2 linked regions of the Spiractinospora alimapuensis genome follow. The protein of the gene in region 1 interacts with the protein of each later gene in a pairwise test. Links are inferred from orthologs where the notes say so. Each region holds a gene or a part of one and is shown on either strand. Other genes may lie near its edges. The genes, in order: rplA and thrS.

Region 1 (8,554 bases):
GGCAGGTGCACTCCGCGTTCCTGGGCAAGCTCGACCAGCGTGCCGTGGCGCATGGAACCGGTGAAATGCAGATGCAGATGTGCCTTGGGGAGCAGTTCGATGGGTCGCTGGCGCATGGCTACTAGCGTGCCGTATTTATCGCGTTACAGCGGACCACTCGCGGGAACGACCGCGGAACGCGCCGCGGCCTGCCCGGCTGGTGCCGGGCAGGGCCACAACGCCGGCGGGTGCGCCACGTGACATGTCCGATCGCTGGACCGCCACACGACCCAGCGGTCGAACGTCGACAGGGCGACGCACCACGACCACGATGCTTGTCAGACCGCCTCATTGAGCAGCTTGGCGACGCGGTCGACACCCTCGACGAGGTCGGCATCCCCCAGCGCGTAGGACAGACGGAAGTACCCGGGGGTACCGAACGCCTCGCCCGGAACCAGCGCGACCTCGGCCTCGTCCAGGATCAATCCGGCGAGCTCGGCCGACGTCGAGGGACGGCGTCCGCGGATCTCCTTGCCCAGCAGACCCTTGACCGAGGGGTAGGCGTAGAACGCGCCCTTCGGCTCCGGGCACACGACGCCGGGAATCTCGTTGAGCATGCGCACCATGGTCGAGCGGCGCCGGTCGAAGGCCTGCCGCATCTCCGCCACCGCGGCGAGGTCACCGGAGACCGCGGCCAGCGCGGCGACCTGGGAGACGTTGGCCACATTCGACGTGGCGTGCGACTGGAGGTTGCTGGCCGCCTTGATCACGTCCTTGGGGCCGATGGTCCACCCCACGCGCCAGCCGGTCATGGCGTAGGTCTTCGCGACACCGTTGACCACGAGGGTCCGGTCGGCGAGTTCGGGCACCAGGACCGGCATCGAGGTGAACTCGGCGTCCCCGTACACCAGGTGCTCGTAGATCTCGTCGGTGAGCACCCAGAGACCGTACTCCAGCGCCCAGCGGCCGATCTCCTCCACCCGCGCGCGGGGGTACACCGCTCCGGTGGGGTTGGACGGGGAGACGAACAGCAGAACCTTGGTCCGCTCGGTTCTCGCGGCCTCCAGCTGGTCGACCGAGGCGAGGTAGCCCGTCGACTCGTCGGTGGTCACGTAGACGGGCACGCCACCCGCGAGCTTGATGGACTCCGGGTAGGTGGTCCAGTACGGCGCGATGACGATGACCTCGTCACCCGGGTCGAGCAGCGTGGCGAAGGACTCGTAGATCGCCTGCTTACCGCCGTTGGTGATCAGGATCTGGGCCGGGTCCACCCGCAGACCGGAGTCCCGCAGCGTCTTCGCCGCGATGGCCTCCTTCAGCTCGGGAAGGCCCCCAGCCGGGGTGTAGCGGTGGAACCGCGGCTCCCGACACGCCTGGACCGCGGCCTCGACGATGTACTCCGGCGTGGGAAAGTCCGGCTCCCCGGCGCCGAAACCGATCACCGGGCGCCCCTCGGCCTTGAGAGCCTTGGCCTTGCTGTCGACCGCGAGCGTCGCGGACTCCGAGATAGCACTGATGCGCGCCGAGACGCGCCTTGCGGGATGTTCGTGCTCAGTCATAGCTCATATGCAACCACGTGTGGCCAAACCGATTGCCGTGGACCGCCTTCCCGCCACGAGCGTCCGGAACACGGTTTGGCCTGCGGTGGGAGCAGGCCCTACACTCGACTCGGCGTCAATCGGTCGCCGTCGACTGTGTAATGCGGGTGCGTTCCACCGTCGAAGGCGGCTATGGTTGGGGTGAAGCGCCGAAGGGCAGTGGCTCAATTGGTAGAGCACCGGTCTCCAAAACCGGCGGTTGGGGGTTCGAGTCCCTCCTGCCCTGCAAGGTCAGTCCGAGACACGGACCGAGCCCCGTGCCCGCCGTGGCGGGTGGGTACATCGCTCGTCAATCGTTAGGGACTTTTCTGTGGCACAGACCCAGGGCGAAGCCGGTGCCAAGCCGGAGGGTGAGCGCAAGCGCGCCAACCCGGTTTTGTTCACCAAGCAGGTTGTGGCTGAGCTGCGCAAGGTGCGCTGGCCAACGCGCCGTGAGCTCATCACCTACACCATCGTCGTTCTGGTGTTCGTCCTCGTCATGATCGGCCTTGTCGTGGGGCTCGACTTTGTTTTCGGTGAAGCCGTGCTGCGCCTCTACGGGGGCGGCACCACGAGCTGACCGGCGGACGCGGCCGCGTTCCCGATGGACATCGTCGGGCCGCACCGTGCCGTAAGCTGACCGTAACGGCTGTTTCGGTCCTCGCGACCGGACGCCCCGGACGCGTACACGACGAGAGAAAGAGCTGCCTTGTCCGAGTCTCCAGTGACGTCCGACGGTTTCCCCGGCGACGAGCCGGAAACCGAGGTTGCGTCCTCCGCCGCCGACTCTGCCGACGCCGCGGGAACGGAAGAGACCGAGGACTCCCAGCCTGAGCCGTCGCCGTCCGCGGACGATCACGACGAGCCGACCACCGACGACTCCGAGTCCGACGCTCCCGAGGACGCGCCGGACGAGTCCGAGGAGTCGGACACCGAGGCCGCCGAGAGCGAGCCCGAGGTCCCCGCCCTCGACCCAGCGGAGGAGTTCCGCATGGGTCTGCGCATGCTCCCCGGTGACTGGTACGTCGTGCACACCTATGCCGGCTACGAGAACCGCGTCAAGGCGAACATCGAGAGCCGCACCCAGTCACTGAACATGGAGGAGTACATCTTCCAGTGTGAGGTGCCCACCCAGGAAGTCACCGAGGTCAAGAGCGGCAAGCGCCAGCAGGTCACCGAGAAGGTCCTGCCCGGCTACGTTCTGGTGCGGATGGATCTCATCGACGAGTCCTGGGCGGCCGTCCGAAACACCCCGGGCGTGACCGGCTTCGTCGGACTGTCCAACCGTCCGGCTCCGTTGAGCCTGCAGGAGGTTTCCGACCTGCTCGCTCCGGAGATCCAGGAGCAGGCCGCCCCGGCGGAGAAGAAGGAGAGCGAGCCGCGCAGCGACGTCGCCTTCGAGATCGGTGAGTCCGTCACCGTGATGGAGGGCCCGTTCGCCACGCTGCCGGCCACGGTCTCCGAGATCAGCCCGGACACCCAGAAACTCAAGGTGCTGGTCTCGATCTTCGGTCGGGAGACACCGGTCGAGCTCGCCTTCAACCAGGTGTCAAAGATCTGACCCGGTCCACGCACCGGTGCGTGGTCACCTAGACTTGGTGGGTCCGTCCTCGTCGGGCCCGTCATAACGCCCCCGTGGACGAAAGAGCGCGGCCGAATCCGGGTCCCGGTCTGCCGCGCCGCACTTTCCGTCCCGTGCTGGAACACGAGTCGCCGCCCGTTGGGCCACGGCCCGCGTGCGTCCGGCCGGGGACAAGGGACCCGTACGACAACGCAGATCAGGCTAAGGACCCGAAATGCCTCCAAAGAAGAAGATCGCGGCACTGGTCAAGGTCCAGCTTCCCGCTGGCCAGGCCACGCCGGCGCCGCCCGTCGGTACCGCCCTCGGTCCGCACGGCGTCAACATCATGGACTTCTGCAAGCAGTACAACGCCGCGACCGAGGCGCAGCGCGGCAGCGTCATCCCCGTAGAGATCACGATCTACGAGGACCGCTCCTTCAGTTTCGTCACCAAGACGCCACCGGCGCCGAAGCTGATCCTGAAGGCCGCGGGAATCGACAAGGGAAGCGTCGACCCTGGGCGCACCCCTGGTGGCAGCATCACCGCTGAGCAGGTGCGTGAGATCGCGCAGACCAAGCTGCCCGACCTCAACACCGACAACGTCGACGCCGCCGCGAAGATCGTCGCCGGGACCGCCCGGTCGATGGGGATCGAAGTCAAGGGCTGAGCACCGTCTCACCCCCCGGCGGCCCCCGCCCAGTGCGGGGGCGGCGGGTGGACACGGCGAGTGTCCAGACAGCCCCGTGACGCAGCAGAGACACCCGCATCTCCTCACGGAGGTGCGCCTGTGGAAGGGCCATGCGCTGGCCCGTGACCACGAATCCCAATGAGGAGCACCCATGCAGCGCAGCAAGAACTACCGCCGGTCCAGCCAGCGGATCCCACGCGACCAGCCGCTCGCCCCGCCTGAGGCGGTGCAGCTGGCCAAGGACACCAGCACCGTGAAGTTCGACGCCACGGTTGAGGTGGCCCTGCGTCTCGGCGTGGACGCCCGCAAGGCGGACCAGATGGTGCGGGGAACCGTCAACCTCCCGCACGGCACCGGTAAGACCGCTCGGGTCCTGGTCTTCGCGACCGGTGAGAAGGCGGAGCAGGCCATCGCGGCGGGAGCCGACCACGTTGGCGACGACGAGCTGATCGAGCGGGTCCAGAAGGGCTTCCTCGACTTCGACGCCGTCGTGGCGACGCCGGACATGATGGGCAAGGTCGGCCGGCTGGGCCGCGTGCTCGGTCCGCGCGGCATGATGCCCAACCCCAAGAGCGGGACCGTCACGCCGGACGTCACCAAGGCCGTCACCGACATCAAGGGCGGGAAGATCGAGTTCCGGGTGGACCGGCACTCCAACCTGCACTTCGTGATCGGCAAGGTGTCCTTCACCAACGAGCAGCTTCTGGAGAACTACGGTGCGGCCCTCGACGAGGTCCTGCGGCTCAAGCCGTCCGCGGCGAAGGGGCGCTACCTCCGCAAGGCCACGATGACCACGTCCATGGGCCCCGGTATCCCGGTGGACCCGAACGTGACGCGTGTCGTCGCCGCTGGCTGATCTCGCGACATCGCACCCGGGATCGGTCGGGTGCGCGAGGTATTCACACGGCGGGGCCGGAGACACTCCGGCCCCGCCGTCGTCGTGTCGCTGGGCCTTCGCCACAGCCCACGTGGCCAACCCACTCTCCACGTCGCATATGATGAGTTTCGCCGAAGACCGCTGGTCGCTGTCCAATCGGGCAGCCTAAGGCCCCATCACCGATGGGCGGCCCGCGCAGGTTACACACGCGAGACGATGACGACCCCTCGGTCGTTCCTGACGCCCTGTGCCCTGCGCCGGGGCGTTCCTTGTTTCTACGCCGGGATCCTTCCCGCCCACGGTGACGCCCTGTCCAGCGTTCCCAGTTGGAAGGAGTCCCATGGCGAGGCCGGACAAGGCAGCCGCGGTGGCCGAGCTCACGGAGGAATTCCAGGGCTCGCACGGCGCCGTGCTGACCGAATACCGCGGGCTCACTGTCGCGCAGCTCAAGGAGCTGCGGCGCAACCTCGGCGAGAACGCGCGGTTCCGTGTCGTCAAGAACACGCTGACCAAGAGGGCGGCCAGCGAGGCCGGGTTCGACCAGGAGGTCGTCGACCTCTTCGAAGGTCCGTCCGCTGTCGCCTTCGTCCGTGGCGACGTCGTCGAGACGGCCAAGGGTCTGCGTGACTTCGCGAAGGCGAACCAGGCGCTGGTCATCAAGGGCGGTGTCATCGACGGTAAGCCGATGTCGCCGGAGCAGGTCACGAAGCTGGCCGACCTGGAATCCCGCGAGGTGCTTCTGTCGAAGCTCGCTGGCGCGATGAAGGCCAAGCAGGGCCAGGCCGCCGCCCTGTTCCAGGCGCTGCCGTCCAAGACCGTGCGACTTGCCCAGGCGCTGCACGACAAGCGCTCATCCGAGGCCTGACCGAACTACCGAGGGAAGAGAGAGACCTATCATGGCGAAGCTCAGCAACGAAGACCTGCTTGACGCTTTCGGGGAGATGACCCTCCTTGAGCTGTCCGAGTTCGTGAAGCTGTTCGAGGACAAGTTCGACGTCACCGCCGCCGCTCCGGCCGCCGTGGCCGTCGCCCCCGCCGGTGGTGGCGACGCCGCTCCGGCCGAGGAGGAGAAGGACGAGTTCGACGTCATCCTCGAGTCCGCTGGTGACAAGAAGATCCAGGTCATCAAGGAGGTGCGTGCGATCACCGGTCTCGGTCTGAAGGAGGCCAAGGACCTGGTCGACAACGCGCCGAAGCCGCTGCTCGAGGCCGCGAAGAAGGAAGACGCGGAGAAGCACAAGGAGACCCTGGAAGGCGCTGGCGCCACCATCACCTTGAAGTAATCCGCTCGTCGAGCGTTACGGGCGGTCGCCCCCAGCGGGGTGCGGCCGCCCTTCTCTATTGCGCGCACGTCTGTTCCACACGCCAACCACCCGCGGTTCACGTCGGTCGTGCTTCACGGCCGCAGGCGGGGGGCACACTGGGAGCCAGCCGCGGGAGAGCGCGCGACGCGCGACCGCGGACCGTCTCGCCCCTCGATGACGGACCTTCGACGACAGAGTCTGATGACGCGGTGCCTAAGGGACGCCCGTAACTACCGCCGTGGTGAGTCAGAAACGAACACCGTGGTGGGCGCGGCGGGAGTGTGCGCGGCCGGATGGGGCCGCGCCCAGGGAGCTTGTCCGCACGAACCGTCGCAGACTGCTAAGGTCATCCAGGTGGACACAGAGGTATGCCCGGCTGTCGCGTCGCTCACACCTAGCGTTTGCTGTGGGTCCTTTCACTTCGCGTGATTCGCCCTATCCGCGGCATCCGGGCTTGACGGATCCGTCGATCGGAGCGATGCTGCGTTGTGTCGTGACCAACTTCGGGGAGCGTCGTTGGACAGCAGTGTCGCATTCGGCTACACTGCCCTTTTGCGCTGCCCATTGACGATCCCAGTTCAGAGTCATGCTTCGTGTCCGCGTTCCAACTCCGGAACGCAGGGGGCATGTCGTCACTGAAAGAGCTTCCACCGCCGGCCCTGTGCCCCGGTCCAGCGCTTCGTGACCTCGGATCGTACGGCGTGCGCGCGCATCAACCGCCACAAGTCTTCGGAAGGACCTTCTGTTGGCAGCCTCGCGCAACGCCTCCGCTAATGCCCTCGGTCCACACCGCGTCTCCTTCGCTCGGAACAAGGAACCTCTCGAAGTCCCGAACCTGCTCGCTCTGCAGAGCGACTCCTTCGACTGGCTGCTTGGCAGTGACAACTGGAAGACCCGAGTCGCAGCGGCGAAGAACGACGGACGCCGGGACATCCCGGAGCAGTCCGGCCTCGAAGAGATCTTCGAAGAGATCAGTCCGATCGAGGACTTCTCCGGCACGATGTCGCTGTCGTTCCGCGACCATCGATTCGAGCCGCCCAAGTACTCCGAAGAGGAGTGCAAGGACAAGGACATGACCTACGCCGCACCGATGTTCGTGACGGCGGAGTTCATCAACAACGACACCGGCGAGATCAAGAGCCAGACGGTGTTCATGGGCGACTTCCCGCTCATGACCGCCAAGGGCACCTTCATCATCAACGGCACCGAGCGTGTCGTTGTCTCCCAGTTGGTGCGTTCGCCGGGTGTCTACTTCGACCGTCAGGTCGACAAGTCCTCCGACAAGGACATCTACGGCTGCAAGGTCATCCCGTCCCGTGGGGCGTGGCTGGAGTTCGAGATCGACAAGCGCGACTCGGTCGGTGTGCGCATCGACCGTAAGCGCAAGCAGGGTGTCACCGTTCTGCTCAAGGCCCTGGGGTGGACGAACGACAGGATCCTGGAGCGGTTCGGCCAGTACGAGTCGATCCGGACCACCCTCGAGAAGGACCCGACGTCGGGCACCGACGACGCGCTGCTGGAGATCTACCGCCGGCTGCGTCCCGGAGAGCCCCCGACGAAGGAGTCCGCGCAGACCCTGCTCGAGAACCTCTACTTCAACCCCAAGCGCTACGACCTCGCCAAGGTCGGCCGCTACAAGATCAACAAGAAGCTGGGGTTGGACACCGAGGTCAGCCAGGGAACACTGACCGAAGAGGACATCGTCGCCACGATCGACTACCTCGTCCGGCTGCACGCCGGCGAGGAGGAGATCGAGACCGCGCGGGGCACCCTGCCGGTCGAGACCGACGACATCGACCACTTCGGCAACCGTCGTCTGCGCACCGTGGGCGAGCTCATCCAGAACCAGGTCCGCCTGGGTCTCGCCCGGATGGAGCGGGTCGTGCGTGAGCGCATGACCACCCAGGACGTCGAGGCCATCACGCCGCAGACCCTGATCAACATCCGTCCCGTGGTCGCCTCGATCCGGGAGTTCTTCGGCACCAGCCAGCTCTCCCAGTTCATGGACCAGACCAACCCCCTGGCCGGGCTGACGCACAAGCGTCGTCTGTCCGCGCTGGGCCCGGGTGGTCTGTCCCGGGAGCGGGCCGGCTTCGAGGTCCGAGACGTCCACCCGTCGCACTACGGGCGTATGTGCCCGATCGAGACCCCGGAAGGCCCGAACATCGGCCTGATCGGGTCGCTGGCGGCGTTCGGCCGGGTGAACTCCTTCGGTTTCGTGGAGACGCCCTACCGCAAGGTCGACAACGGTCGGATCACCGACGAGATCGTCTACCTCACGGCGGACGAGGAGGACCGTTTCGTCATCGCGCAGGCGAGCACGGCTTCCGAGGACGACGGCACCATCATCGAGGACCGGGTCCTCGCCCGTCGGAAGGGCGAGGAGTTCGAGGCGGTCGCCGCGAACGAGGTCGACTACATCGACGTGTCGCCGCGCCAGATGGTGTCGGTCGCCACCGCGATGATCCCGTTCCTCGAGCACGACGACGCCAACCGCGCGCTCATGGGCTCCAACATGCAGCGCCAGTCGGTGCCGCTGCTGCGCAGTGAGGCGCCGCTGGTCGGAAC
Region 2 (8,696 bases), 1.3 Mb from region 1 along the record:
TCCAGCAGGTACTCGAGGTCCCGCTCGCACGCGGGCAGCAGGGTCTCGGCGTCGGTCGGTCGCTCCGCGGCCAGTCGTTCCAGGACTCGGCGCACCTGGTCCGGGTCGGTGGGACGGTCCTCGATCCGGGCCGCGACCTCCGCCAGTTCCTCCTCCACGGCGAGCAGGTCGCTCTCCGCCCGGGTCAGCAACTGGTCCGGGGAGATCTCCGCGTCCTGGACGTACCAAAGCTGCGCGGCGTAGTCGCGCGCGCCCAGGCGCGGGTCGGCGTCGGCGAGTTCCAGCCGCGAGTCCAGCCAGTCGGCGTGCTCGCGCAGCGCGGTGCGCGCCTCGTCGGCGACGCCTCGCAGCTCTGACTCCGCACCGGGTTCCGCGGCCAGGAGCGCCTCGAGTGGTCCGCCGAGCAGCTCGGCGGCGCCACGCGCCCGGGCCGCCGCGGTCTCCACGTGCGGACGTGGCAGCGAACTGTTCAGGGTGGCCCGCGCGGTCTCCAGGAACGCCGGCACCCGCGCGCATCGCGCAGTCAGGGCACGCACCCGCTCGCACGTGGGCAGGTCCTCCTTGACGACGAGTTCGTACAGGGCGGCGTTGGGGAGCTGGATCAGGGGGTTCCAGGCGTGCGGGCACAGTTCGGTCAGGCGCCACAGGTCGGCGCTCAGCTTGCCGCGCAGGAGCTCGAGGTCGACGATGTCGGCGGGGGCCAACTGGGTGTCGTCGATGTCGTCCAGGGCCCCGAGCCCGTCGGTCAACACCGCGGCCCGGTCGGCGCGCGCGTCGGGCGCGTAGTCGGTCAGCCGCCCCGCCTGACGCACGTCACCCAGGTCACTCGCCCACTGGGGGTCGGCGTCGAGGAGTGCGTCGAGTACCGAGTGGGAGACCTGGTGGAAGCGGTCGGTCATCGCGTTGACCCCGGGGTCGGGCGTGGAACTCATCCCTCCATCGTGCCTTGACGAAGGGCCCGGTGGCACCCCGAGTCAGAACTTGCCGCCCCGCGCCACGAACGGCTTCGTGTCCAGCTCGCCGGAGAACGGGGCTGGCAGGGTGATGGTGCCACCCATGTCCACCCGGGTCTGCCGGTGGTAGGCACCGTCCCGCGGATTCTCGAACAGGGTGACGGTCTCGTCGCCGGTGTCGATCAGAAGATAGATCGGCACCGCGGCCCTGGCGTAGCCACGGAGCTTGCGAACCCGGTCGTGCTCGGGATTGCCCGGTGACGTGACCTCGACGGCGAGCGCGACCTCGGAGACCGGGATGAGCCACTCGTCGTCGTTCACCTCCTCGGGCAGGAACACAAGATCGGGAATGTAGCGCTCTTCAGAGTCGGGAAGCTCAATCGACACCATGTCAAGCGGTACGAGCCCTTCGACAGCCAACGCCGGCGCACGAAAGAGACGGGAGACGATTCGTGCGTGGCGCAACAGGGGGGTCGGTGACACGACGACCTGTCCTCCAATAATCTCCACCCGATAGCCTTCGGGCACGCGGAGCTGGTCAGCCAGCTCCGCGAGAGAAGTGTCGGGCGCGGGGTTTTCTACCGCGATGGTCACGGCTTCCTCCCGGGTATGGTTTTCGTCGGCCACGACTCTATTGTGCACCGTGACGCCGCGTAGCGAAACGATTGAATTTGTGGACAACCAGCTCGAACGTGATTGGACCGCTCGTGCGTGTACGCCGCGTCGTCGACCTCTCCCACACCGTCGGCGCGATGACTCCGGTGTATCCCGGGGATCCGGAGCCCAGCGTCACCCCGGTGGCCACGATCGCGGCCGACGGCTACAACCTGGCACACGTCGCCATGGGGTCACAGTCGGGGACACACGCGGACGCGCCGTTCCACTTCGACGACGCCGGCACGCGGGTCGACGCCGTGCCGTTGGAGGTGTGCTGCGGGCCGGGGGTCATCGTGGACGTCATCGGCTTGGAGCCGCGTCAGCCCATCGTGTGGTCGGACCTGGCGCCCACCCTTGACGGGATCCCGCCGGGAACGATCGTGCTGCTGCGCACGGGCTGGTCCCTCCACTACGGGACACCGACCTACTTCGACCACCCCTACCTGGCGGGCGACGCCGCGGAGATTCTGGTCCGGGCGGGGGTTCGGTGTGTGGGGATCGACGCCCCCAACCTGGACGAGACTCCGGACGCCACGCACCCCGGCGGGTCCTGGCCGGTGCATCGCACGTTCGCCGCCGCTGACGGTGTCCTGGTGGAGAACCTGTGTCGACTGGAGGAGGTCGACTTCGTCGACCCCCTCATCAGTGTGCTGCCACTCAAACTGGACGGGGCGGACGGCGCACCGGTGCGCGCCGCCGCCCTCGAGATCTCAGTCGCCGGGGACCCAGCCGAGTGACGCCCAGGACGCGGCGCTACACCTGCTCGTGCGACTGGACGGCGGCCACGATCTCCTGGATCGCGGCGTCCAGCGGGACCCCGTTCTTCTGCTCCCCGTCGCGGTAACGGAACGAGACGCCTCGCTTCTCGACGTCGTCGTCGCCCGCCAACAGCATGAAGGGAACCTTACGCTTCTGGGCGTTGCGGATCTTCTTCTGCATCCGGTCGGTGGAGGTGTCGACCTCGACGCGGATGCCGTGCTCGCCCAGGCGGGCGGCGAGCTCCTCCAGGTAGGCGACGTGCTCCCCGGCGATCGGAATACCGATCACCTGCACCGGCGCCAGCCACGGCGGGAGCGCCCCCGCGTAGTGCTCCAACAGCACCCCGAAGAAGCGTTCGATGGAGCCGAACAGCGCACGGTGGATCATCACCGGAGTCTGACGGGACCCGTCGGCCGCCTGGTACTCCAACCCGAACCGCTTGGGCTGGTTGAAGTCGAGTTGGATGGTGGAAAGCTGCCAGGTACGACCGATGGCGTCCCGCGCCTGGACGGAGATCTTCGGCCCGTAGAACGCGGCACCCCCGGGGTCGTCCACGAGGTCCAACCCGGAGTCGTCGGCGGCCTGCCGCAGCGCCGCGGTGGCGTCCTCCCAATCGGCCGGATCCCCGATGAACTTGTCGGAGTCGTCGCGGGTGGACAACTCCAGGTAGAACTCGTTGAGTCCGAAGTCGCGCAGCACGCTCAGGACGAACTGCAACAGACTCTTCAGTTCCTCCGGAGCCTGCTCCGTCGTGGTGTAGATGTGCGCGTCGTCCTGGGTCATCCCGCGGACACGGGTCAGCCCGTGCACCACCCCGGACTTCTCGTACCTATACACGCTGCCGAACTCGCACATCCGCAGCGGCAGGTCCCGATAGGAGCGTCCCCGTGCCCGGTAGATCAGGTTGTGCATCGGGCAGTTCATCGGCTTGACGAGGTACTCCGAGTTGTCCAACTCGAAGGTGGGGAACATGTCCTCGGCGTAGTAGGGCCGGTGTCCGGAGATCTCGAACAACTGGGCCTTGGTGATGTGCGGGGTGTTCACGAACTCGTAGTTCGCCTCGGCCTGGCGGGTGCGCATGTAGTCCTCCATGACCTTGCGCACCACGCCCCCCTTGGGGTGGAAGACCGGGAGCCCACTCCCGAGCTCGGAGGGGAAGCTGAACAGGTCGAGTTCGGCGCCGAGCTTGCGGTGATCCCGTTTTTCCGCCTCGGCCAGGAAGTCCAGGTACTCCTTCTGGCGCTCCTTGGACTCCCACGCGGTGCCGTAGATCCGCTGCAACTGCGGGTTCTTCTCGCTGCCGCGCCAGTAGGCGCCGCCGCTGCGCATCAGGGTGAACGCCGGAATGACTCGGGTCGTGGGCAGGTGCGGGCCCCGGCACAGGTCCTTCCAGCAAAGCTCACCGGTGCGCGGGTGCAGGTTGTCGTAGATGGTGAGCTCACCGGCACCCACCTCGACGTCGGCGCCTTCGCCCGCCTCGGCCGCCCCGCCCTTGAGGCCGATCAGTTCCAACTTGTAGGGCTCGGCGGCGAGCTCCTTGCGCGCGTCGTCGTCGGACACGGCCCGGCGTGCGAAGAGCTGGCCCTGCTTGACGATCTGCTGCATCCGCTTCTCGATGCGTTTCAGGTCATCGGGGGTGAAGGGCTCGGCCACGTCGAAGTCGTAGTAGAAGCCGTTCTCCACCGGGGGTCCGATGCCCAGCTTGGCGTCGGGGAAGAGCTCCTGTACGGCCTGGGCGAGGACGTGGGCGGTGGAGTGCCGCAGGATCTCCCGGCCCTTGTCGGAGTCGATCGCGACCGGCTCGACGGTGTCTCCGTCGGCGAGCGGCGCGGACAGGTCTCGCGCCTCACCGTTGACGAGCGCGGCGATAACGGTGCGACCGTCGGCGTCGAGGGCCTCTCCCGCCGTCGTCCCGGCCGTCACCACACGCTCGGTTCCGGCGAGGGTGACGCGCGGCTCGGGCACGGCGGACATGGACACGTTGCCTCCCAGGTCGGCTGGCTGATCCGGATGCCGTCGGTCGGCACCGGCAGTGACTCCTGCGATGTTATCGGGAGTCGTGGGAACCGCCGACCCGGTTTCCCCGCACCCAGCCGACGAGGATCGCCAGTGGTCGCACAGTGTGTGAACAACGACCGAACATACATGTCGTCGCTTGTGATGAGCGGATACTGTGATTCGCATGTCACCGAGCTCCACCAGTGATCCGGTACCGAAGAAGCGCGCTGAGCGCGCCACTCGACGGTGGCGCCGGGTGCGTGCTCGTGCCCGTATCTGGCGAACCCGGATGCATTCGCACCCCGTGCTGCTGTGGACGTGGCGAATCGTCGTCGTCGTTGTCGGCGGTGTTCTGCTCCTGGCGGGTTTCACCATGTGGTTCACCCCGGGGCCGGGCTGGGCCGCCATCCTGCTGGGCCTCGCGGTCATGGCGTCGGAGTTCGGCTGGGCCCGCCGCCTGTTGCGGCGCGGGCAGCGCTTCGTGCGTCACATGCAGAATCGCGCGCAGGAATATCGTTCCGCGAGAAAGACGAAATACCACCAAACAGCGAAATAGCGCCAGAATCGCGACCGCGAAATCCAGCCCCACCTCGCACCAAATCCCCCTCAACCCCACCCAATCGGCATGCAAGTCGATCCTGACCACATCTGGTCGGTACCGCCACGTAGGGTCACGTCCGGCTGCGGCGAGATCGCGACGCGGCGGCGCGGTCCGGAGCCCGGCCGAGCACCGACCGCGTGACGAGGGACGGGAAGCGCCGAGCGACGGAGAGGCGCCGGGGGTCCGTCGTGGGGAGGGACGCAGCCGTGTCAGTGCGCGTCACCCGACACGCCCGGCGCGAACGAGACGGGGTGAGGTGCCAACGTCGTGGGAATGCGTGCGGAGTACTTGGTAAACCCCGTCGGTGACCACCACGTCTCACTGGTGAGAGCGCCGAACGGAGCGGTGTCACCAGCATCGCGCTAGGCCACCAGCCCCGCACCACGAGGAACCAACGTCGCCACGCGGGGACCAGCGCGGAGCGCCTCAACAGACAGAGCGGGGGTCGCCCCCCCGGCTAGCGCAAAAGAGACGACCCTGCGAGGCCGCCTTGGCTACCGGCACGGGGAGCGAACCCGTCGTGCGATCAGAAACGGCAGCCTCGGCTTCGCTCCAGGCCACCAGCGCCGCACAGCGAGGAACCAACGTTGCCACGCGGGGCCCGGCGCGGAGCGCCTCAACAAGCAGAGCGGGGGGTCGTCCCCCCGACAAACACAACGGCCCACCGGGAAGGTAGCGAACGCTACCGACCACGATGAGCCGGGCTCGTGGGCGATACTGGACTCGAACCAGTGACCTCGTCGGTGTGAACGACGCGCTCTAGCCAACTGAGCTAACCGCCCCGGTGCTGCAGGAAAGACTCTAGCGCATGTTGTGGGTGTGTCGAACCAGTTTTCTGGGGCGGTGGTGGGGTGGCGCTCCTTCTGGACTTCCCGAGGAGAGGTCGAGAGTGACGCAGATCTCATCACGAGGGGCAACAAACCACCATGGACCGACCAAGGCGTGGGAAAGCCGCACTGGCAAGGCATTCGTGGCGGGGCCCGGCGCGCGCTCGCACTTATGGTCACATTCGGTGACGCGGCACACAGTGTGAGGTGGAATTCCGCGTTTCTCCAGCTCATTAGAGTGACGTGGGGCTAGGGTGGCTTTGCAGGCGCCACCGCCCGGAGCCCGTTTGAAAAGTCTTCCGGCTTTTGTGCGTCATAGCGATCGGCTGGCCGAGTTGGAACGGGTGAGACCTGAAACCAGCCCGCGCAGCGCGGGGCCGGACGAGAAAAGGTTTGGCGATGATGAACAGTAGCGGCACCACTGCGACCGCGGACCTGGGCTTGAGGCTCGTGGTCCCCGGTAGCACGACCGTTCCTCTGGTCGCACGACTGGAGTACACTGCCGCGGATCCCTACGCGGTGACGGTGGCCTTCCATGTGGGTGAGGACGAGCCCGTGGAGTGGATTTTCGCTCGTGAGCTGCTCACGGTGGGGATTGTTCGCGAGGTGGGTGACGGCGACGTGCGCGTGTGGCCCTCGCAGGAGGACGGCGAACGCAACATCAGCATCGCGCTGTCGTCCCCTTTCGGTCACGCACAGTTCTCGGCTCCGGTGCCGCCGCTCGCCGAGTTCCTGCACCGCACCTATGAGATCGTGCCCGCGGGGCACGAGGGCGAGGTCGTTGACCTCGACGACGAGATCGAGCAGCACCTCCTCGGTTGAGGAGGTGCCGGGACGTTCACGGGTCCATGTCCGCCGCGGAGCGTTCGGCGAAGACCTTGGCGACTTCGCTGGTGACGGGTCCGGGCGATTCGGCCAGGACCTGTCCATCGACTGCTCGGATGGGCTGGATGTCGCGTCCCGAGCCGGCGAGGAAGGCCTCGCTGGCGTTGGTGAGCGCGGACATCGGGAGGTCGTTCTCCTTGGCGCCGAACCACTCCAGGACGAGTTCCCGGGTGATTCCGGCGAGTGCGCCCGAGCTCAGGGGCGGGGTGCACAGCTCCCCGTCCAGGACCAGGAAGATGTTGCTTCCGGTTCCTTCACACAGGTTCCCCGCCGTGTTGGCGAAGAGCGCTTCGTCGGCTCCCCGTTGCGCCGCGAACTGCAGCGCGAGGACGTTCTCCGCGTAGGAGGTCGTCTTCAGCCCGGCGAGGGCCCCATTCTCGTTACGGGTCCACGGCGCGACGGCGACGTCGACGCGTTCAGCGGGTTCGGTGAACTCGGTGAGCGCGACGAGATAGGTCAGCCCCTGGTCACCGCGGTGCGAGCTCAACGGTCCGGGTCCGCCGGTGACGGTGATCCTGACGCGCGCGGGGTCGATGGCGGCGTTGGCGTCGAGGACCTGGCGCACACCGCTGGCGAGCAGTCCGAGGTCGGGTTCGGGCAGGCCCAGCCCGGTGGCGGAGCGTGCCAGCCGCCGCAGGTGGCGGGTCAGGGCGAATCCGGTTCCCCCACGTGCCTTCACCGTCTCGAAGACTCCGTCACCGACGGTGATCCCGTGGTCGAGCACGGAAATCTTGGCGTCCTCGACGGGGATGACCGATCCGCCGCCGTATTCCGCGCCGGCGATCCACACCTTCATGGCCCGCACCCTTCCTCCGAATTGCCGCACTAATTGATCTTCATGGTCGATGGCCCGCATTCTCGTGCCAACGGTAGCGACTGTTTGCTGGTGACGCGCCCCACACCCCGGGATTACGGTGACCAGCGGGGACATGACTCCATATTCGTCGATCACCAGTATCGGTGTTGGTTCTGACAAATCTGGTTGGCGAACTCCACGATGTCGTGGCGCACGGTCTCTGTTCCGCGCCAGTGGTGATCCGATAGGTTACGAATCCCTACCAACTGGGCAGCACTCACCCAGCATGACAACGGGCGTGTTCCTCCACCCTGGCCCTGTCCGCCATCATGAGATGCGAGAGCGTAGATGACTCACAGTGCCCCCAACTCCAACGAACTTAGCTGGCTGCTGGACGATCTCGTGTCCCGCGCCGAGGGCACGCAGCACACGATCCTGCTCTCCACCGACGGGCTGCTCATGGCGCGGTCCAGCCAGCTCGACCGTGCCGCGGCGGAGCATCTCGCCGCGATCGCCTCCGGGCTGCAGAGCCTCGCGGTCGGCGCGGGGCAGCAGTTCGCGGCGGGCGACATCCGCCAGACCGTGATCGAGATGGACCAGGCCTACCTCGTGGTCGCCAACGCGGGTGAGGGCGCCTGCCTGGCGCTTCTCGCGGCGGCGAGCTGTGACCTCGGGATGGTGGCCTACGAGATGAACAGTGTGATTCGTCGGGTGGGCCAGTACCTCTCCGCTCCCCCTCGTCCGGACATGCCGACGACCCCCGCGACTCGCGTCGAGCAATGATTTTCGTGTCCTGGATTGGTCACGCGCCAGAAGTCCGCTAAAGTCAGGGGTGCACGGGGCGCGCATGCGCCCCGCACGCGGACGTGGCTCAGCTGGTAGAGCATCACCTTGCCAAGGTGAGGGTCGCGGGTTCGAATCCCGTCGTCCGCTCGCACAATGCCGCCCTTGCGGCGCGGCGGGGTGGCCGAGTGGTTCAGGCAAGGGCCTGCAAAGCCCTGTACGCGGGTTCGATTCCCGTCCCCGCCTCCAGTTCACCCGGGGCGGTCACCCTCGAGATCCTCCCCTTCTCCTTCACTGTCCTCGCCTTGTGGCGTTCCCGAGGGAACGACCGCGATGGGCGAACGAACGTGATGGATCACGCTCTGGCTCACCGACCCCAGGAGCAGCCCACGCAGGGACCCCCGGCCACGGGTTCCGATGGCGACGAGCAGCGCGTC

The links.
Region 2: the proteins of rplA (region 1) and thrS interact in binary tests that used the Escherichia coli proteins (3 or more experiments, as listed by UniProt). The link is inferred for Spiractinospora alimapuensis from one-to-one orthologs.

Annotation. Positions count from the first base shown.
Region 1 is NZ_CP072467.1:4,202,119-4,210,672, forward strand. What follows is about bases 2,986-5,808. They hold rplA (50S ribosomal protein L1), read left to right. Parts: upstream 2,986-3,956; coding sequence 3,957-4,661; downstream 4,662-5,808. Other genes in these bases: nusG (transcription termination/antitermination protein NusG), read left to right, coding at 2,986-3,117; rplK (50S ribosomal protein L11), read left to right, coding at 3,353-3,784; rplJ (50S ribosomal protein L10), read left to right, coding at 5,023-5,547; rplL (50S ribosomal protein L7/L12), read left to right, coding at 5,579-5,808. Also shown: J4H86_RS19620 (adenosine deaminase), read right to left, coding at 1-116; J4H86_RS19625 (pyridoxal phosphate-dependent aminotransferase), read right to left, coding at 318-1,538; preprotein translocase subunit SecE, read left to right, coding at 1,888-2,136; more of nusG, read left to right, coding at 2,266-2,985; more of rplL, read left to right, coding at 5,809-5,965. UniProt on the Escherichia coli protein: One of the primary rRNA binding proteins, it binds very close to the 3'-end of the 23S rRNA. Forms part of the L1 stalk. It is often not seen in high-resolution crystal structures, but can be seen in cryo_EM and 3D reconstruction models.
Region 2 is NZ_CP072467.1:5,518,611-5,527,306, reverse strand. Bases 1,854-4,818 are described here. They hold thrS (threonine--tRNA ligase), read right to left. Parts: upstream 4,344-4,818; coding sequence 2,364-4,343; downstream 1,854-2,363. Other genes in these bases: J4H86_RS25650 (PGPGW domain-containing protein), read left to right, coding at 4,672-4,818; J4H86_RS25660 (cyclase family protein), read left to right, coding at 1,854-2,347. Also shown: J4H86_RS25670 (DUF885 domain-containing protein), read right to left, coding at 1-932; J4H86_RS25665 (Uma2 family endonuclease), read right to left, coding at 975-1,580; more of J4H86_RS25660, read left to right, coding at 1,661-1,853; more of J4H86_RS25650, read left to right, coding at 4,819-4,923; J4H86_RS25640 (SsgA family sporulation/cell division regulator), read left to right, coding at 6,198-6,617; J4H86_RS25635 (aminotransferase class IV), read right to left, coding at 6,634-7,476; J4H86_RS25630 (roadblock/LC7 domain-containing protein), read left to right, coding at 7,825-8,259; J4H86_RS25615 (universal stress protein), read right to left, coding at 8,511-8,696. UniProt on the Escherichia coli protein: Catalyzes the attachment of threonine to tRNA(Thr) in a two-step reaction: L-threonine is first activated by ATP to form Thr-AMP and then transferred to the acceptor end of tRNA(Thr). The rate-limiting step is amino acid activation in the presence of tRNA.